2 regions of the Rhodoferax sp. MLSD5-FHT05B10 genome follow, and region 1 is predicted to be linked to the other one. Evidence: riboswitches for the same ligand, from Rfam matches in the RefSeq annotation. Region 1 holds a riboswitch; the other holds the start of a gene.
The links. A riboswitch is a leader RNA that binds a small molecule or an ion and turns the genes downstream of it on or off. The one in region 1 is predicted to bind S-adenosylhomocysteine.

Region 1 (7,594 bases):
TTGGCCAGCTCCGTCAGGTCGAAATTCCTGAACACGCGCCGGCCGATGAACTTGGGCACCGTCGGCGTGTAGCGACTCCAGTCCACCACCGTCTTGTTGGCGCGCGCCTGGGCCAGCGGCCACAGGGGCACCTGCTTCTTGTTGGCGTGCTGGTGGCGCACTTTCGCGTAGTCGGCGTTGAGCTCGTCGATGTACTGGGCGGCCTGCTCGCTCAGCAGGCTTTGCGCCACGCCCACGCTGCGCGAGGCATCGGGCACGTAGGCCACCGGGCCGTCGTAGTGCGGGGCGATGCGCACGGCGGTGTGCACGCGGCTGGTGGTGGCGCCGCCAATGAGCAGCGGGATCTTCTTGAGGCGGAAGTAGTCGTCCTTCTGCATTTCGCCAGCCACGTACTGCATCTCTTCCAAGCTGGGCGTGATCAGGCCCGACAGGCCGACGATGTCCGCGCCCTCCACCTTGGCCCGCGCCAGGATTTCGTGGCAGGGCACCATGACGCCCATGTTCACCACCTCGAAGTTGTTGCACTGCAGGACCACGGTGACGATGTTCTTGCCGATGTCGTGCACGTCGCCCTTGACGGTGGCGATCACGATCTTGCCCTTGGTGCGCACATCGCGCCCGGCGGCCTCGTCCTGGCGTTTTTCTTCCTCGATATAGGGAATCAGGTGCGCCACGGCGCTCTTCATGACGCGCGCGCTCTTGACCACCTGCGGCAGGAACATCTTGCCCTGGCCGAACAGGTCGCCCACGATGTTCATGCCGTCCATCAGCGGGCCCTCGATCACGTGCAGGGGGCGCCCGCCCTTGGCCAGCACGTCCTGGTAGGCCTCTTCGGTGTCTTCCACAATGAAGTCGGTGATGCCATGCACCATGGCGTGGCTCAGGCGCTGGCCGACCGAGGCGGGGTGCTCCGGCGTGCCGCGCCACTCCAGCTTCTTGCTGTCGTCCTTGGCGCCGCTCTTGGCGGTCTCGGCAATCTCCACCAGGCGCTCGCCGGCGTCGGGGCGGCGGTTGAGCACCACGTCTTCCACGCGCTCGCGTAGGGTGGGCTCCAGGTCGTCGTAGACGCCGACCATGCCGGCGTTGACGATGCCCATGTCCATGCCCGCCTGGATGGCGTGGTACAGGAACACGGTGTGGATGGCCTCGCGCACCGGGTCGTTGCCGCGGAAGGAGAAACTCACGTTGGACACGCCGCCCGACACCTTGGCACCCGGCAGGTTCTGCTTGATCCAGCGCGTGGCCTCTATGAAGTCCACCGCGTAGTTGTTGTGCTCCTCGATGCCGGTGGCGATGGCGAAGATGTTGGGGTCGAAGATGATGTCTTCGGGCGGAAAGCCCACCTTGTCGACCAGGATGCGGTAGGCGCGCTCGCAGATCTCGATCTTGCGCTGGTAGGTGTCGGCCTGGCCCTGCTCGTCGAACGCCATGACCACGGCAGCGGCGCCGTAACGGCGCACCAGCTTGGCCTGCTGCTTGAAGGCGTCCACGCCTTCCTTCATGCTGATGGAGTTGACGATGCCCTTGCCCTGCACGCAGCGCAGGCCGGCCTCAATGACGCTCCATTTGCTGGAGTCGATCATCACCGGCACGCGGGAGATATCGGGTTCGCTGGCAATCAGGTTGAGGAAGCGCACCATGGCCGCGTGGCTGTCGAGCATGGCCTCGTCCATGTTGATGTCGATGATCTGGGCGCCGTTCTCCACCTGCTGGCGCGCCACGGCCAGCGCCTGCTCGTACTCGCCGTTGAGAATCATGCGGGCAAAGGCTTTGGAGCCCGTGACGTTGGTGCGTTCACCGACATTGACAAACAGCGATTGGGCGTCAATGACAACCGGCTCCAGACCGGACAGCAGCATGGGGGAAATGGGCGTTGTGGACATGTGGGTCACCGGTAGAGCCGCCATCAGGCCGCTTCTGTGTAAAAGAAATTGCGCTGCAACGCGCGCGCGGCCAGCGGCGCCACGGCCCGGCCGATGGCACCGATGTGGTCCGGCGTGGTGCCGCAGCAGCCGCCCAGGATGTTGACCAAGCCTTCGGCGGCAAACTCGTGCACCAGGCGCGCGGTCACGTCCGGCGTCTCGTCGAAGCCGGTGTCGCTCATGGGGTTGGGCAGGCCGGCATTGGGGTAGCAGCTGATGAAGGTGTCGGGCGCCACACGGTTGAGCTCCTGGATGTAGGGGCGCATCAGCGCCGCGCCCAGGGCGCAGTTCAGGCCGATGGCCAGCGGCTGGGCGTGGCGCACGCTGTGCCAGAAGGCGGTGACGGTCTGGCCGGAGAGGATGCGCCCGGAGGCATCGGTCACGGTGCCGCTGATGATGAGGGGCAGGCGCTCGCCGCTGGCCTCGAAGTATTCGTCAATGGCGAACAGCGCCGCCTTGGCGTTGAGCGTGTCGAAGATGGTCTCCACCAGCAGCACGTCGGAGCCCCCTTCGACTAGCGCCTGCACCTGCTCGTAATAGGCCTTGCGCAGTTCCTCGAAAGTGACGTTGCGCGCGCCAGGGTCGTTCACGTCGGGGCTGATGCTGGCCGTCTTGGGCGTGGGGCCCACGGCACCGGCCACGAAGCGCGGCTTGTCCGGCGTGCTGTATTTGTCGCAGGCGGCGCGGGCCAGGCGCGCCGAGGCCAGGTTCATCTCCACCGCCAGGTCTTCCATGCCGTAGTCGGCCTGGGCTATGGTTGTTGCGCCAAAGGTGTTGGTCTCGATCAGGTCGGCGCCGGCAGCCAGGTAGCGTTCGTGGATGTCGGTGATCACGTCCGGGCGGGTCAGGCTCAGCAGTTCGTTGTTGCCCTTGACGTCGCGGGGATAGTCCTTGAAGCGCTCACCCCGGTACTGCTCCTCGTTCAGCTTGAAACGCTGGATCATGGTGCCCATGGCGCCGTCCAGGATGGCGATGCGGTTGGCCAGAATGCCGGGCAGCGCCTGGGCGCGGGTGTAAGTTACGGGTTTCATGCGAAGCGGCTCACCTTGTAGTGCAAACAAGTGAGCGCCGTTGACAAACCCAAGCCTGGCAGCCTGTGGTGATCCGGTAGACCGGTACCTGGCCGCTGCAGCGCCCCTTGGGAAGGCCGCATTTTAGTGCACGCAAGAAATCCGCCGCCAGGGTACCAACGGATCACTTGCCCGACAATAGGGTCTTGGCGCCCGGGGCGCCCCCTGAATTCAGCACGATTTTCGGCTTTTACCCGCAAAAACAGTGCGTAACCAGCTCCTGTTTTGATAGCAACCGATTCTTCCCCTACCCGCCAGACCTGCCACGCCATCCTGCAAGAGGTCTTTGGCTACGCCCAGTTCCGCGGCCCGCAGCAGGCCATCGTGGAGCATGTGGCCAACGGCGGCGACGCCCTGGTGCTCATGCCCACCGGCGGCGGCAAGTCGCTGTGCTACCAGATTCCGGCCATTGCCCGCGCCCGTGCGGGGCAGGGTCTGACCATCGTCATCTCGCCCCTGATTGCACTGATGCACGACCAGGTAGGTGCCCTGCACGAGGCCGGCGTGAGCGCCGCCTTTCTCAACTCCACCCTGAGCAGCGACGAGGCCTACCAGGTGGAGCAGCGCATGCTGCGCGGCGACATCACGCTGCTGTACGCCGCCCCCGAGCGCGTCACCACGCCACGGTTCCTGGCGCAGCTCGATTCCCTGCATGAGCGCGGCCAGCTGAGCCTGTTTGCCATTGACGAGGCGCACTGCGTCAGCCAGTGGGGCCACGACTTCCGACCCGAATACCGGGCGCTGACCGTGCTGCACGAACGCTATGCCGGCGTGCCGCGCATGGCGCTCACCGCCACGGCCGACGACCTGACCCGCGCCGACATCCTGGAGCGCCTGCAGCTGCAGGACGCGCGGGCCTTCGTCAGCAGCTTTGACCGCCCCAACATCCGCTACACCATCGTCGAAAAGACCGACGGCACGCAGCAACTACTGCGCTTCATCGCCCGCGAACACGAGGGCGACGCCGGCATCGTGTACTGCCAGTCGCGCAAGAAGGTGGAGTCGATCGCCGAGACGCTGGTGGAAGCGGGCATCAACGCCCTGCCCTACCACGCCGGGCTGGACAGCAAGCTGCGCCAGCAGCACCAGGACCGCTTCCTGCGGGAGGAAGGCGTGGTGATGGTGGCCACCATTGCCTTTGGCATGGGCATCGACAAGCCCGACGTGCGCTTCGTGGCCCACCTGGACATGCCCAAGAACATCGAAGGCTACTACCAGGAGACCGGACGGGCCGGGCGCGACGGCCTTCCCGCCGACGCCTGGATGGCCTACGGCCTGCAGGACGTGGTCAACCAACGCCGCATGATCGACGAAAGCCCGGCGGCCGATGCCTTCAAGCAGGCCCTGCGCGGCAAGCTCGACGCGCTGCTAGCCCTGGCCGAGGCTACCGACTGCCGCCGGGTGCGCCTGCTCAGTTACTTCGGCGAGGCCAGCCAACCCTGCGGGAATTGCGACAACTGCCTGCACCCGCCGGCGGTGTGGGACGGCACAGACGCCGCGCGCAAGCTGCTCAGCACCATCTACCGCATCCAACAGTCCAGCGGCATGGCGTTTGGCGCCGGCCACGTAATGGACATTGTGCGCGGCAAGACCACCGAAAAAGTCACCCAGTACGGCCATGAGGCCTTGAGCACCTTTGGCATCGGTGCCGGTTTTAGCGAATTGCAGCTGCGCGGCGTGCTGCGCCAGCTCATTGCTATGGGCGCCGTGGCGGTGGACGCCCAGGCGTTCAATACGCTGCAGCTCACGGAGCAGTCACGGGCGGTGCTGAAGGGGGAGGTGTCGGTGCAGTTGCGCGAATCGGTCTCGGCGCCGGCGGACCGCAAGCGGCGCTCCGGCGCGGGTTCCGCGGCGATCAAGGCGCCGATTGCGCTGGACGGTGCGGGGCTGGAGCGCTATGCCGCCTTAAAAGCCTGGCGCGCCGAGGTGGCCCGGGAGCACAACCTGCCCGCCTACGTGATTTTTCACGACGCCACGCTGGCAGCGATTGCCAAGCGGGCCCCACAAACCCTGGACGACCTGCAGGGAATCAGCGGCATTGGCGCCAAAAAGCTGGAAGCCTACGCGCAGGCGGTGCTGCGCGTGGTGTCGATCGACTGATGTGCCGGCGGCTCAATGCCGCTGAAAGCAGCTCTCGTACGACATGGCCGCACCGCTCATGGTGTTCTGCAGGCGGGCGATGGCCCGGCTGTGGCGGTCAGCGCCGTTCTTGTCGGCCAGATGCTGGCGGTGGTACTGCATCAGCGCGTAGAGCTTGGAGCGGCACGCGTCCAGGACGCCCGCGAAATTGAGCGCAATGTAGGCAGAGTGGTCGGCATTGGTATGGCGGTACTCGTCCGCCCAATAGTCGAACAACTGTCCTTGGTAAGTGCCTTTTTCAGGTACCTTGATCATCTCTTTGTGCATATCAACTGGTCAAAATGAAAGAAATAGATACTTTCAAAGCCGGTCAGCCTCTGTTCCAACGTGCTGGCGCTTTCTGGCATCCGCTGGGCAATATGACGCGCGGCGCCCCAAAACGGTTGACACGAACCTGAAATATGCCGGCCAGCGGCCCCGGCAGGCGCCCGATCGGCCGGACGGCAGGTATCCGCGCCAGGGCGAGCGCAGCGGGATCAGTGGGGGCCTTCAGGCCCGCCGCACGGCAAAATGTGCAAATTGCGCGGATAAATGCGCCATCTGCTCCGAAGAGATGGCAAATGGCATACCCTCCGGCACCCGGCACTCCTGCAGCGCCCAATGGGTGACGCCCAGGGCGGCCAGCTCATCCGCCAGCGCCTGCAAGGCGTCAGCGCCAAACAGGCCGGGGTGCCAGGTGGTGCGGCATTCATAGGCAACACCACTGGCCAGGAGGGCACGTAGCGCGTCGCGAGTACGCGGACCGCTGCCCGGGGTGCCGGTCAGGGCGTCGTGGCGGTCCAGGGGAGCCTTGATGTCCAGCCCCACCCAGTCCAGCAGCGGCAGGACCGCCGCCAGCCGCTCGGGGTACATGCCGCCGGTATGCAGGGCGGTCTGGAACTCCAGCCGCCGCACGGCGGCCAGTGCCGACGGCAAGGCGGCCTGCAGGGTCGGCTCGCCACCGGAAAACACCACGCCGTCCAGCAGCCCCTGGCGCGTCTGCAGAAAGGCCAGCACCTGGTCCCAACTCCAACCGGTGGCGGCGCCGGCGTCCAGCAGGTCGGGATTGTGGCAGTAGCCGCAGCGCCAAGGGCAGCCCTGGCAAAACACCACCGCCGCCAGCCGGCCAGGGAAATCGATGCTGGTCAGCCGGGTGAGGCCGCCCACGCGCAGGCCGGCAGCATCGGCCTGCGCATGCCGCGCGGCGGAAGAAGCCGGCGCGCTCTCAGTCCGCACAGCGCTGTTCGGCAAAGAACTGGCGCTCCTGGTGCTCACCCTGCTTGCCGATGTTGAAGCTGGCTACCGGACGGTGGTAGCCCATGACGCGGGTCCAGACCTCGCAGGGCTGGCGCTCGGCGTCGGTCAGTTGCACGGCAGCGCGGTTCACGGCGGTCATCTCGGTGGTGGAAATAGCGGTCATGGAAGGTCTCCTTTGGGGGGTTGAAAAAGCAAGGCTCAGGCCGCCAGCGCCAGGCGTTTGGCGGCCAGGCGTTCCTCGTCGCACACCGGGCAGAACGGGTGCTCGCCGGCCAGGTAGCCGTGGGTGGGACAGATCGAGAAGGTGGGCGTAACCGTGATGTAGGGCAGGCGAAAGCGGGTCAGCGCGCGCTTGACCAGGTCGCGGCAGGCCGCGCCGCTGGAGAGGCGCTCGCCCATGTACAGGTGCAGCACGGTGCCCCCGGTGTACTTGGACTGCAGCTCTTCCTGCCGCTCCAGTGCCTCGTAGGGGTCGTCGGTAAACCCCACCGGCAACTGCGAGGAGTTGGTGTAGTAGGGCCGTTCGGTCGTACCGGCCTGCAGGATGGCGCTCCAGCGCTTCTTGTCTTCCTTGGCGAAGCGGTAGGTGGTGCCTTCGGCCGGCGTGGCCTCCAGGTTGTAGAGGTGGCCGGTTTCCTCCTGGAAGGCGACGATGCGTGCGCGCACATGGTCCAGGAACCGCACGGCCAGGGCCTTGCCTTCGGAGCTGGTGATGTCGTGGCGGTCGGCGCTGAAGTTGCGCACCATCTCGTTGATGCCGTTCACGCCCAGGGTGGAGAAGTGGTTGCGCAGCGTGCCCAGGTAGCGCTTGGTATAGGGAAACAGGCCCTGGTCCATCAGGCGCTGGATCAGCTTGCGCTTGGTTTCCAGACTCTGCTTGCCCAGCTCCAGCAGACGGTCCAGCGCGGCCAGCAGCGCCGGTTCGTCCCCCGCGTGCAGGTAGCCCAGGCGGGCGCAGTTGACGGTTACCACGCCCAGACTGCCGGTCTGCTCGGCGCTGCCAAACAGGCCATTGCCGCGTTTGAGCAGCTCACGCAGGTCCAGCTGCAGGCGGCAGCACATGGAGCGCACCATGTTGGGCTCCAGCTCGGAATTGATGAAGTTCTGGAAATAGGGCAGGCCGTACTTGGCCGTCATCTCGAACAACGCGGCGGCGTTCTCGCTCTCCCAGGGGAAATCGGACGTAATGTTGTAGGTGGGGATGGGAAAGGTGAAGACCCGGCCCTT
Region 2 (7,594 bases), on a different contig from region 1:
TCCAGGGCGCGGCTCTCGCGGGTGATGTCCAGGTAGGTGAAGACATAGCCTCCCGCCGCCAGCGGCACGGCGGCCACGCGCAGCAGCATGCCATTGGGCCGGGCACGCTCCAGGCGGTATGGCTCGCTGGCCTGCATGGCCCGCAGCCGGCGGGCGACGAAGTCTTCGCGCACGCCCATGTCGGCAAACTCGCCACGCTCCAGGAAATACTGCAGCAGCGCGCTGTAGGGCTGGCCAATGAACTGGTCGGCCTGTTCCAGGTCCAGCAGGCGGCGGTAGGCGCGGTTGTGCTGGCGCACCCGCAGGTCGGGGTCCAGCCACAGGAAGCCCTGGTCCATGGCGTCCAGGGCGTGGTTGATGGGGTCGTCTCGGGACTGCAGGGTGACTTGGGCCATGGCGAAAGACTGCGTTGCGTCGTCGTTTGACGGCCGGGCAATACCCACTAGCAGGTCGCTGGATGGCCGAAGTGGGGTGATCCTAATGTGGGTACACCCGCAAATTCCGGATTCTCACCGCGTGTTGACCCAGATCAAATCTGGGATATCCCCCCCCCCTCGCGCTATCCGCCTTCGGCGTGGCGGGCGTACATCTTCTGCATGCCACCGATCCAGCGCTCGTAGTCCTGCCCCTTGTTGCGGAAATACTGCGCCACCTCGGGGTGGGGCAGCACCAGGAATTTCCCGTTGTCCATGACCGTCACCACCTCCTGCGCCACTACCTCGGGGGCCAGAATGCCGTTGACCGCGGCCGAGCCGCCATCGCTGTCGCCCACCATGTCGGTCTGCACCGATTGCGGGCACAGGCAGGCCACCTGCACGCCCTGGCGGCCGTAGGCAATGCGCAGCCATTCGGCAAAGGCCACGGCGGCGTGCTTGGTCACGGCGTAGGGGGCGGATTCGACAATGGTCAGCAATCCGGCGGCCGATGCGGTCACCAGGAAGAAACCGTCGCCGCGCGCCACCATCTCGGGCACCACGGCGCGCGCCGCCCAGACGTGGGCCATGCCGTGGATGTTCCACATCGCATTCCACAGGGCGTCGTCCAGGTCCAGGCCGCCCATGCGGCCCAGAATGCCGGCGTTGGAGATATAGGCGTCCACCTGGCCAAAGTGCTGGCGGGTTGTGGCCACCAAGGCCTGGATGTCGGCCTCCTGGCTCACGTCGCAACGCACGGCCAGGCCGCCAAATTCGTCGGCCACTTCCTGGGCGCGCGCCAGATTGATGTCGGCCACGACCACGGCGCGGGCGCCCTCGGCGGCGAAGCGCCGGGCAATGCTGCGGCCAATGCCACTGGCGCCCCCGGTGACGATGGCGACTTTGTTTCGAATGTCCATGAAGAATGCTCCTGTTGGGGAAGCCGCCAGTGTGGCGGCCGGGCCTGTCCCGGTCAGCCACCGAGGCGACACCCGGGCACAGGCAGTGGGGGGCGGGGGCGTTGCTCCGTATAATCCGTGCATTCCGAGGAGCGTTGCAGTTCACGCGCAGTGGACGAGGCTCGGAAACGCCAACGGCAGGTTCGTCCCTGCCACTCAACGACGCTCACCCACTGTTCTGTGTGGTGAGCCCTTTCCCTGGTTACTCCCGCAGCACGGTGGCTTACCCATTTTTCTGGAGCCAGCCATGAGCGTGATCAAACCTGCCAAGACCGAAGACTACAAAATTGCCGACCTGAGCCTGGCGCCCTGGGGCCGCAAGGAACTCACCATTGCCGAGACCGAAATGCCCGGCCTGATGGCCATCCGCGAAGAGTTCGCCAAGAGCCAGCCTCTGAAGGGCGCGCGCATCACCGGCTCGCTGCACATGACCATCCAGACCGGCGTGCTGGTCGAAACCCTGCAGGCCCTGGGCGCCGAAGTGCGCTGGGCGTCGTGCAACATTTTCTCCACGCAGGACCACGCTGCTGCCGCTCTGGTGGCCAAGGGCACGCCGGTGTTTGCCTACAAGGGCGAGACGCTGGAAGACTACTGGGACTACACCCACCGCATCTTTGAATTCGGCGGCAAGAAGGGCACGGCGGCCGAAGGCCCCAACATGATCCTGGACGACGGCGGCGATGCCACGCTGCTGATGCACCTGGGCGCCCGCGCCGAGAAGGACATCAAGGTGCTGGCCAAGCCCGGCAGCGAAGAGGAGATCTGCCTGTTCAAGGCCATCAAGGCCAAGCTCAAGCTGGACCCCACTTGGTACAGCCGCCGCCTGAAGAACATCATCGGCGTGACCGAGGAAACCACCACCGGCGTGATGCGTCTGGAAGAAATGGCTGCCAAGGGCACGCTGGCGTTCCGCGCCATCAACGTCAACGACTCGGTGACCAAGAGCAAGTTCGACAACCTGTACGGCTGCCGTGAATCGCTGGTGGATGCCATCAAGCGCGCCACCGATGTCATGATCGCAGGCAAGGTGGCCGTGGTGGCCGGCTACGGCGACGTGGGCAAGGGCTCGGCCCAGGCGCTGCGCGCCCTGTCCGCCCAGGTGTGGGTGACCGAGATCGACCCCATCAACGCCCTGCAGGCCGCCATGGAAGGCTACAAGGTCGTGACCATGGAATACGCCGCCGACAAGGCCGACATTTTTGTGACCTGCACCGGCAACAAGAACGTCATCACCTACAAGCACATGGCAGCCATGAAGGACCAGGCCATCGTCAGCAACATCGGCCACTTCGACAACGAAATCGATGTCGCTTCGCTGGAGAAGCTGCAGTGGGAAGAGATCAAGCCCCAGGTGGACCATGTCATCTTCCCCGCCACCAAGGGCAAGAACGGCAAGCCCGAGAAGCGCATCATCCTGCTGGCCAAGGGCCGTCTGGTGAATCTGGGCTGCGGCACCGGCCACCCCAGCTTCGTCATGTCGTCGAGCTTTGCCAACCAGACCATTGCGCAGATCGAGCTGTTCACCAAGCCCAAGGAATACAAGAACGGCAAGGTGTACGTGCTGCCCAAGCACCTGGACGAGAAGGTGGCGCGCCTGCACCTGAAGAAGGTCGGCGCCATGCTGTCCGAACTGACCGACGAGCAGGCCGCCTACATCGGCGTCAGCAAGAACGGTCCGTACAAAAAAGAAACCTACCGCTACTGAGCCCGCAACAGCATGCGCATTGACCAACTGCTGGTGCAGCGGGGCCTGGCGAGCACCCGCTCGCAGGCCCAGCGCCTGATTGCCGACGGCGTGCAGTGGAAGAAGGGCGACGAATGGAAGACCGTAGCCAAGAATGGCGACGAGGTTCCGGACGACGCCCCTCTGCAGCTGCTGGACGACTCCGAAGCCCGCTACGTCTCACGCGGTGGGCTGAAGCTGGAGGCGGCCCTGAAGCAGGTGGGCCTGTCGGTGGACGGGCTGGCCTGCCTGGACGTGGGGCAATCGACAGGCGGTTTTACCGACTGCCTGTTGCAGCACGGTGCGCGCCTGGTGGTGGGGGTGGATGTGGGCAGTGCCCAGCTGCACCCCAGCATCCGCGAGGACGGGCGGGTGCTGTGCGTGGAAGGCGTCAATGCCCGCGCGCTGGATGCTAATGATTTGATAGCGGCCTGCGCAAATTACACGGGGGCTGGCGGCCTGTTTGACCCCGAAAACAAGGAGGCAGAACCGTTTGAGCCCGCGTTTGACGTGGTGGTGGGCGATTTGTCCTTCATCTCGCAGACCCTGGTGCTGCCGGCTGTCGTGCCGTTCCTGAAATCTGGGGGCACGCTGCTGATGCTGGTCAAACCCCAGTTCGAGTTGCAGCCCGGCCAGGTGGGCAAGGGCGGCATCGTCAAGGATGCGGCCATGTACCCCATTGTGGAGCAGCGCCTGCGCGAGGCCTGCGCCGCGCTGGATCTGACCGTGACCGCGTGGTTCGACTCGCCCATTGCCGGTGGCGACGGCAACCACGAATTTTTCATTTGCGCCCAAAAACCATGAAACCAACGCCCCGCATTCCTGTCAGCCTGGAGTTTTTCCCGCCCAAGACCCCGGAAGGGGCGGACAAGCTGCGCGCGGCGCGCCAGCAGTTGTACGCGCTGCAGCCCGAGTTCTGCTCGGTCACCTTCGGGGCTGGCGGCTCCACCCAGGAGGGAACATTCGCCACGGTGCGCGAAATCCTGGGCGAGGGCGTGAGTGCCGCCTCGCACTTCTCCTGCATTGGCGCCACCCAGGCCACGGTGCGCGCGCAACTGGCCACCCTGCAGGCCATGGGTGTTAAGCGTCTGGTGGCCTTGCGCGGGGACCTGCCCAGCGGCTATGGCGCCGGCGGCGAGTTCCATTACGCCAGCGACCTGGTGGCGTTCATCCGCGCCGAGACCGGCGATGCGTTCCATATCGAAGTCGCGGCCTACCCCGAGGTCCATCCCCAGGCCAAGTCGCCGGTCAGCGACCTGCAGGCCTTTGCCACCAAGGTGCGCGCGGGGGCCAACTCCGCCATCACCCAGTATTTCTACAACGCCGATGCCTACTTCCGCTTTGTGGACGAGGTGGCCGCGCTGGGCCTGAACGTGCCCGTGGTGCCGGGCATCATGCCCATCACGAGTTCCACCCAGCTCATGCGCTTTTCGGACGCCAGCGGCGCCGAGATTCCGCGCTGGATCCGCCTGCGTCTGCAAAGTTTTGGCGACGACACCGCCTCCATCAAGGCGTTTGGCCTGGACGTGGTGACCCGCCTGTGCGAGCAGCTGCGTGCCGGTGGCGCACCGGCCCTGCATTTCTACACCATGAACCAGAGCGCCGCGACGCTGGCTCTGTGTGAACGCCTGGGGCTGACGGCCTAGATATCGATGGCCGGTCGGTGCTCTTCCGCGCTGACCAGTTTCCAGTTGCCGACAAAGCAGGCCACCAGCCAGGCCAGCGTGCCGGCCAGCCCGATCGCCAGCCAGGAAGTGAACCAACTGCCGTCAAAGGCGCCGAACATGCTGGCGCGCAGGGCCTTGATCACCCAGGTGAACGGTAGCCACGGGCTCAGGGCCTGGTAAATGCCGCCGCTGAGCTCCACCGGGAGCACGCCGCCGGCGGATGACAGCTGCAAGATCAGCAGGATGAGGGACGCCGCCTTGCCGGCGTCGCCAAAGGCGCGCGTCAGGGCCACGATGATCATCAGGAAGGACAGCGAAGTCAGTACCAGCGTCAGGATGTACGGCGCCAGGCTGGCAATGTGCAGGTTCAGGGCGAACAGCGTCATCAGCAGGATGACCATGGACTGTGCGGTCACGATGCCCCCCAGGATGCCCAGCTTGCCCAGCAGGCGGGCCGGCCGGGAGGCTGAAGCGGCCGCGCTGGGCAGGCTGCGCAGGTGAAACAGAAAAGCCGTCATGACCGCGCCCATCCACAGGGATGTGGCCAGGAAATTGGGGGCAAAGCCGGCGCCGTTGTTGGGCACCGGCGCCACGATCTCCAGCGCCGGCTCGACCGAATCGGCCAGGCCGCGCGCGCTGCCCTCGGGCGCCTGGCTGTCGGCGGGCAGGGACCGGTTGAGCAAATCCAGGCCGCCGCTCAGTTCGCGGGAGCCGGCCTTGATCTGGCTGAGCCCGTTGCGCAATTCCTGGGCGCCGCCTGCCACCCGATGTCCGCCCTGGCTCAGTTCGTCCAGTTTGGCATCGGGCGGCACCTTGCTGGCGGCGGTATGGATGCCATCACCCAGCGCGGTCATGCCGTCGGCCAGTTTGCCGACGCCTGCGACCAGCTTTTGCGTGCCATCGGCCAGCTGTGCCTGGCCGGTGCGTGCCGTCTGCAAGCCGCCTCCCAACTGGGAAGCGCCTGTGGCCAACTGGGCGGCGCCCTCGGAGATGCGCCCGCCCACAATCGGAATGTCCTTGGTTTCGTCGTGCAGCTTGGTGCCACCCTCGGCCAGTTTCTGTGCGCCGGCTTGCAGGTCCTGCAGCCCATGGGCCAGTGCGGCATGCCCGGAGACCAGGTCAGCACCGCCGGTTTTCAATGCCGCCAAGTCCTGCGCCGCAGGGCGCTGCTGGTCCATGGTGTGCAGGCCGGCGCCGAGTTGCTTGACGCCGTCGGTCAGCTGCCCCACGCCCTTGCCGAGGCTGTCTGCGCCCGTTGCCAGGGTCTTGGCACCGGTTTCGGCTTGGGTCAGGCTGTCATCGAGCCGGTGGGCGCCGTCCGTCAGGGCCTCCACGCCCCGGCGCAACTGGGTCAGCTTGTCCAGTGAGCCGGCGGCGGTGCTCAGCACCAGCGACCAGCGCTGTTCATTGAGGTTGATGTTGACCTGGTGGCCCAGCTCGGACGCAAACCGTTTGGCCAGGTTGGCGCCGTTGTAGTTGTTGCCTTCCGAGATGTACATGACCAGGCGGCCGCCAGCGGCCTCGTTGCCGGGCACGGCATTGGCGCTGAAGTCCTTGGGAATGATCAGGGCGAAGGCCAGGTGGCCCTGCCGCACGGCCAGCTTGGCCTCTTCCTCCACGGCGTAGTCGACAAAGCCGAAGGTGGGCTTGGCCTTGAGCGAGGCGACGACGGCGCCCCCCAGGTTGACGGGCTGGTCGCGGTAGTTCAGGCCCTGGTCCAGGTTGACGATGGCGGCCTTGAGTTCGCCGGTGCGCGCGCTGGGGTCCTGCACGCTCGCCAGGTAAATCAGGGCGTACAGCGCGGGAATGACGGTGACGCCGATGGCGGAGATGCGCAACTTGGGAAAGCGCTGAAACAGCGTCATTTCCATCCGGAAGATGGCTAGCGCATCACGAAGAAAAACCATGGCGATCTCCCGCTTCAGCCGCCTGATTCCAGTGTGAATGCGGCGTTTTGGTCTTGTTTGAGTAGCGTCACCATCTGCGGCAGCGCCAGCTGCAGGGCCGCCTTGAGAGTGTGCGGTGGATTGATGATGAACATGCCGCTGGCGGGCAGGCCAGGGCGAATAACTTCTCCCTCGCTGTCCTGCAACAGCTTGCTGGACTTGACGGTCAGCGTGGCGCCCAGCCAGCTTTTGCCCGCCTTGTTGGCCAGCGTCTTCAGCTTTTTGGGCAGGTCATGGGCCTCTGGGCGGGGGATGATGGGGTACCAGACGGTGTAGGTTCCGGTGGCAAAACGGTGCAGGGCGTCGCCCACCATGTCGGCCACGCGGCCGTAGTCCTGCTTCATTTCGTAGCTGGGGTCGCAGAACACCAGGGCCCGCCGTGAAGGGGGGGGCAGGAACTTCTTGATGCCTTCAAAGCCGTCTTCGCGCAGGATGGCCACCTGCCGTCCGGCTTCCAGCTGGGCAATGTTGGCGGTCAGGGTCTTGACGTCGGTGGGGTGGATCTCGAACAGCTTGAGCTTGTCGCGGTCGCGCGCCTGCAGCACCCGGTGGATGATGAAGGGTGAGCCGGGGTAGACCTTGTGGCTGCCCTTGCTGTTGAAGCTGGCCACCAGATCGAGGTAGTCCTGCAGGGCCGGAGCCACCGGCTTGGGCAGGTCGCTGGCCACCAGTTTGAGAAAGCCCTCGGCCGCTTCCGCGCTGGTCTGGGCGTAGTCGCCGTCGAGCCGGTACAGGCCGGCGCCGGCATGGGTGTCGAAGACCGTCAGGGCGGTGTCTTTTTGCGTCAAATGTCGCAGGACAGCCAGCAGGACGGTGTGTTTGAGCACGTCGGCGTGGTTGCCGGCGTGGAATGCGTGGCGGTAACTGAACATGCCCTATGATACCG

Region 2: linked by a shared signal. The riboswitch ahead of ahcY (adenosylhomocysteinase) and the one ahead of AC1Q5W_RS10790 (homocysteine S-methyltransferase family protein) in region 1 are both predicted to bind S-adenosylhomocysteine.

Annotation. Positions count from the first base shown of each region.
Region 1 is NZ_JBXAFT010000006.1:23,662-31,255, forward strand. It holds gene metH (methionine synthase) at 1-1,883, opposite strand, end outside; gene AC1Q5W_RS10790 (homocysteine S-methyltransferase family protein) at 1,907-2,953, opposite strand; S-adenosyl-L-homocysteine riboswitch at 2,979-3,068, opposite strand; gene recQ (DNA helicase RecQ) at 3,218-5,092, shown strand; gene AC1Q5W_RS10800 (hypothetical protein) at 5,105-5,398, opposite strand; gene AC1Q5W_RS10805 (anaerobic ribonucleoside-triphosphate reductase activating protein) at 5,621-6,283, opposite strand; gene nrdD (anaerobic ribonucleoside-triphosphate reductase) at 6,336-6,530, opposite strand; gene AC1Q5W_RS10815 (ribonucleoside triphosphate reductase) at 6,566-7,594, opposite strand, start outside.
Region 2 is NZ_JBXAFT010000007.1:205,929-213,522, forward strand. It holds gene AC1Q5W_RS13205 (bacteriohemerythrin) at 1-395, opposite strand, end outside; gene AC1Q5W_RS13210 (SDR family oxidoreductase) at 560-1,333, opposite strand; S-adenosyl-L-homocysteine riboswitch at 1,454-1,547, shown strand; gene ahcY (adenosylhomocysteinase) at 1,620-3,077, shown strand; gene AC1Q5W_RS13220 (TlyA family RNA methyltransferase) at 3,090-3,899, shown strand; gene metF (methylenetetrahydrofolate reductase [NAD(P)H]) at 3,896-4,741, shown strand; gene AC1Q5W_RS13230 (YhgE/Pip domain-containing protein) at 4,738-6,669, opposite strand; gene AC1Q5W_RS13235 (23S rRNA (adenine(2030)-N(6))-methyltransferase RlmJ) at 6,684-7,580, opposite strand.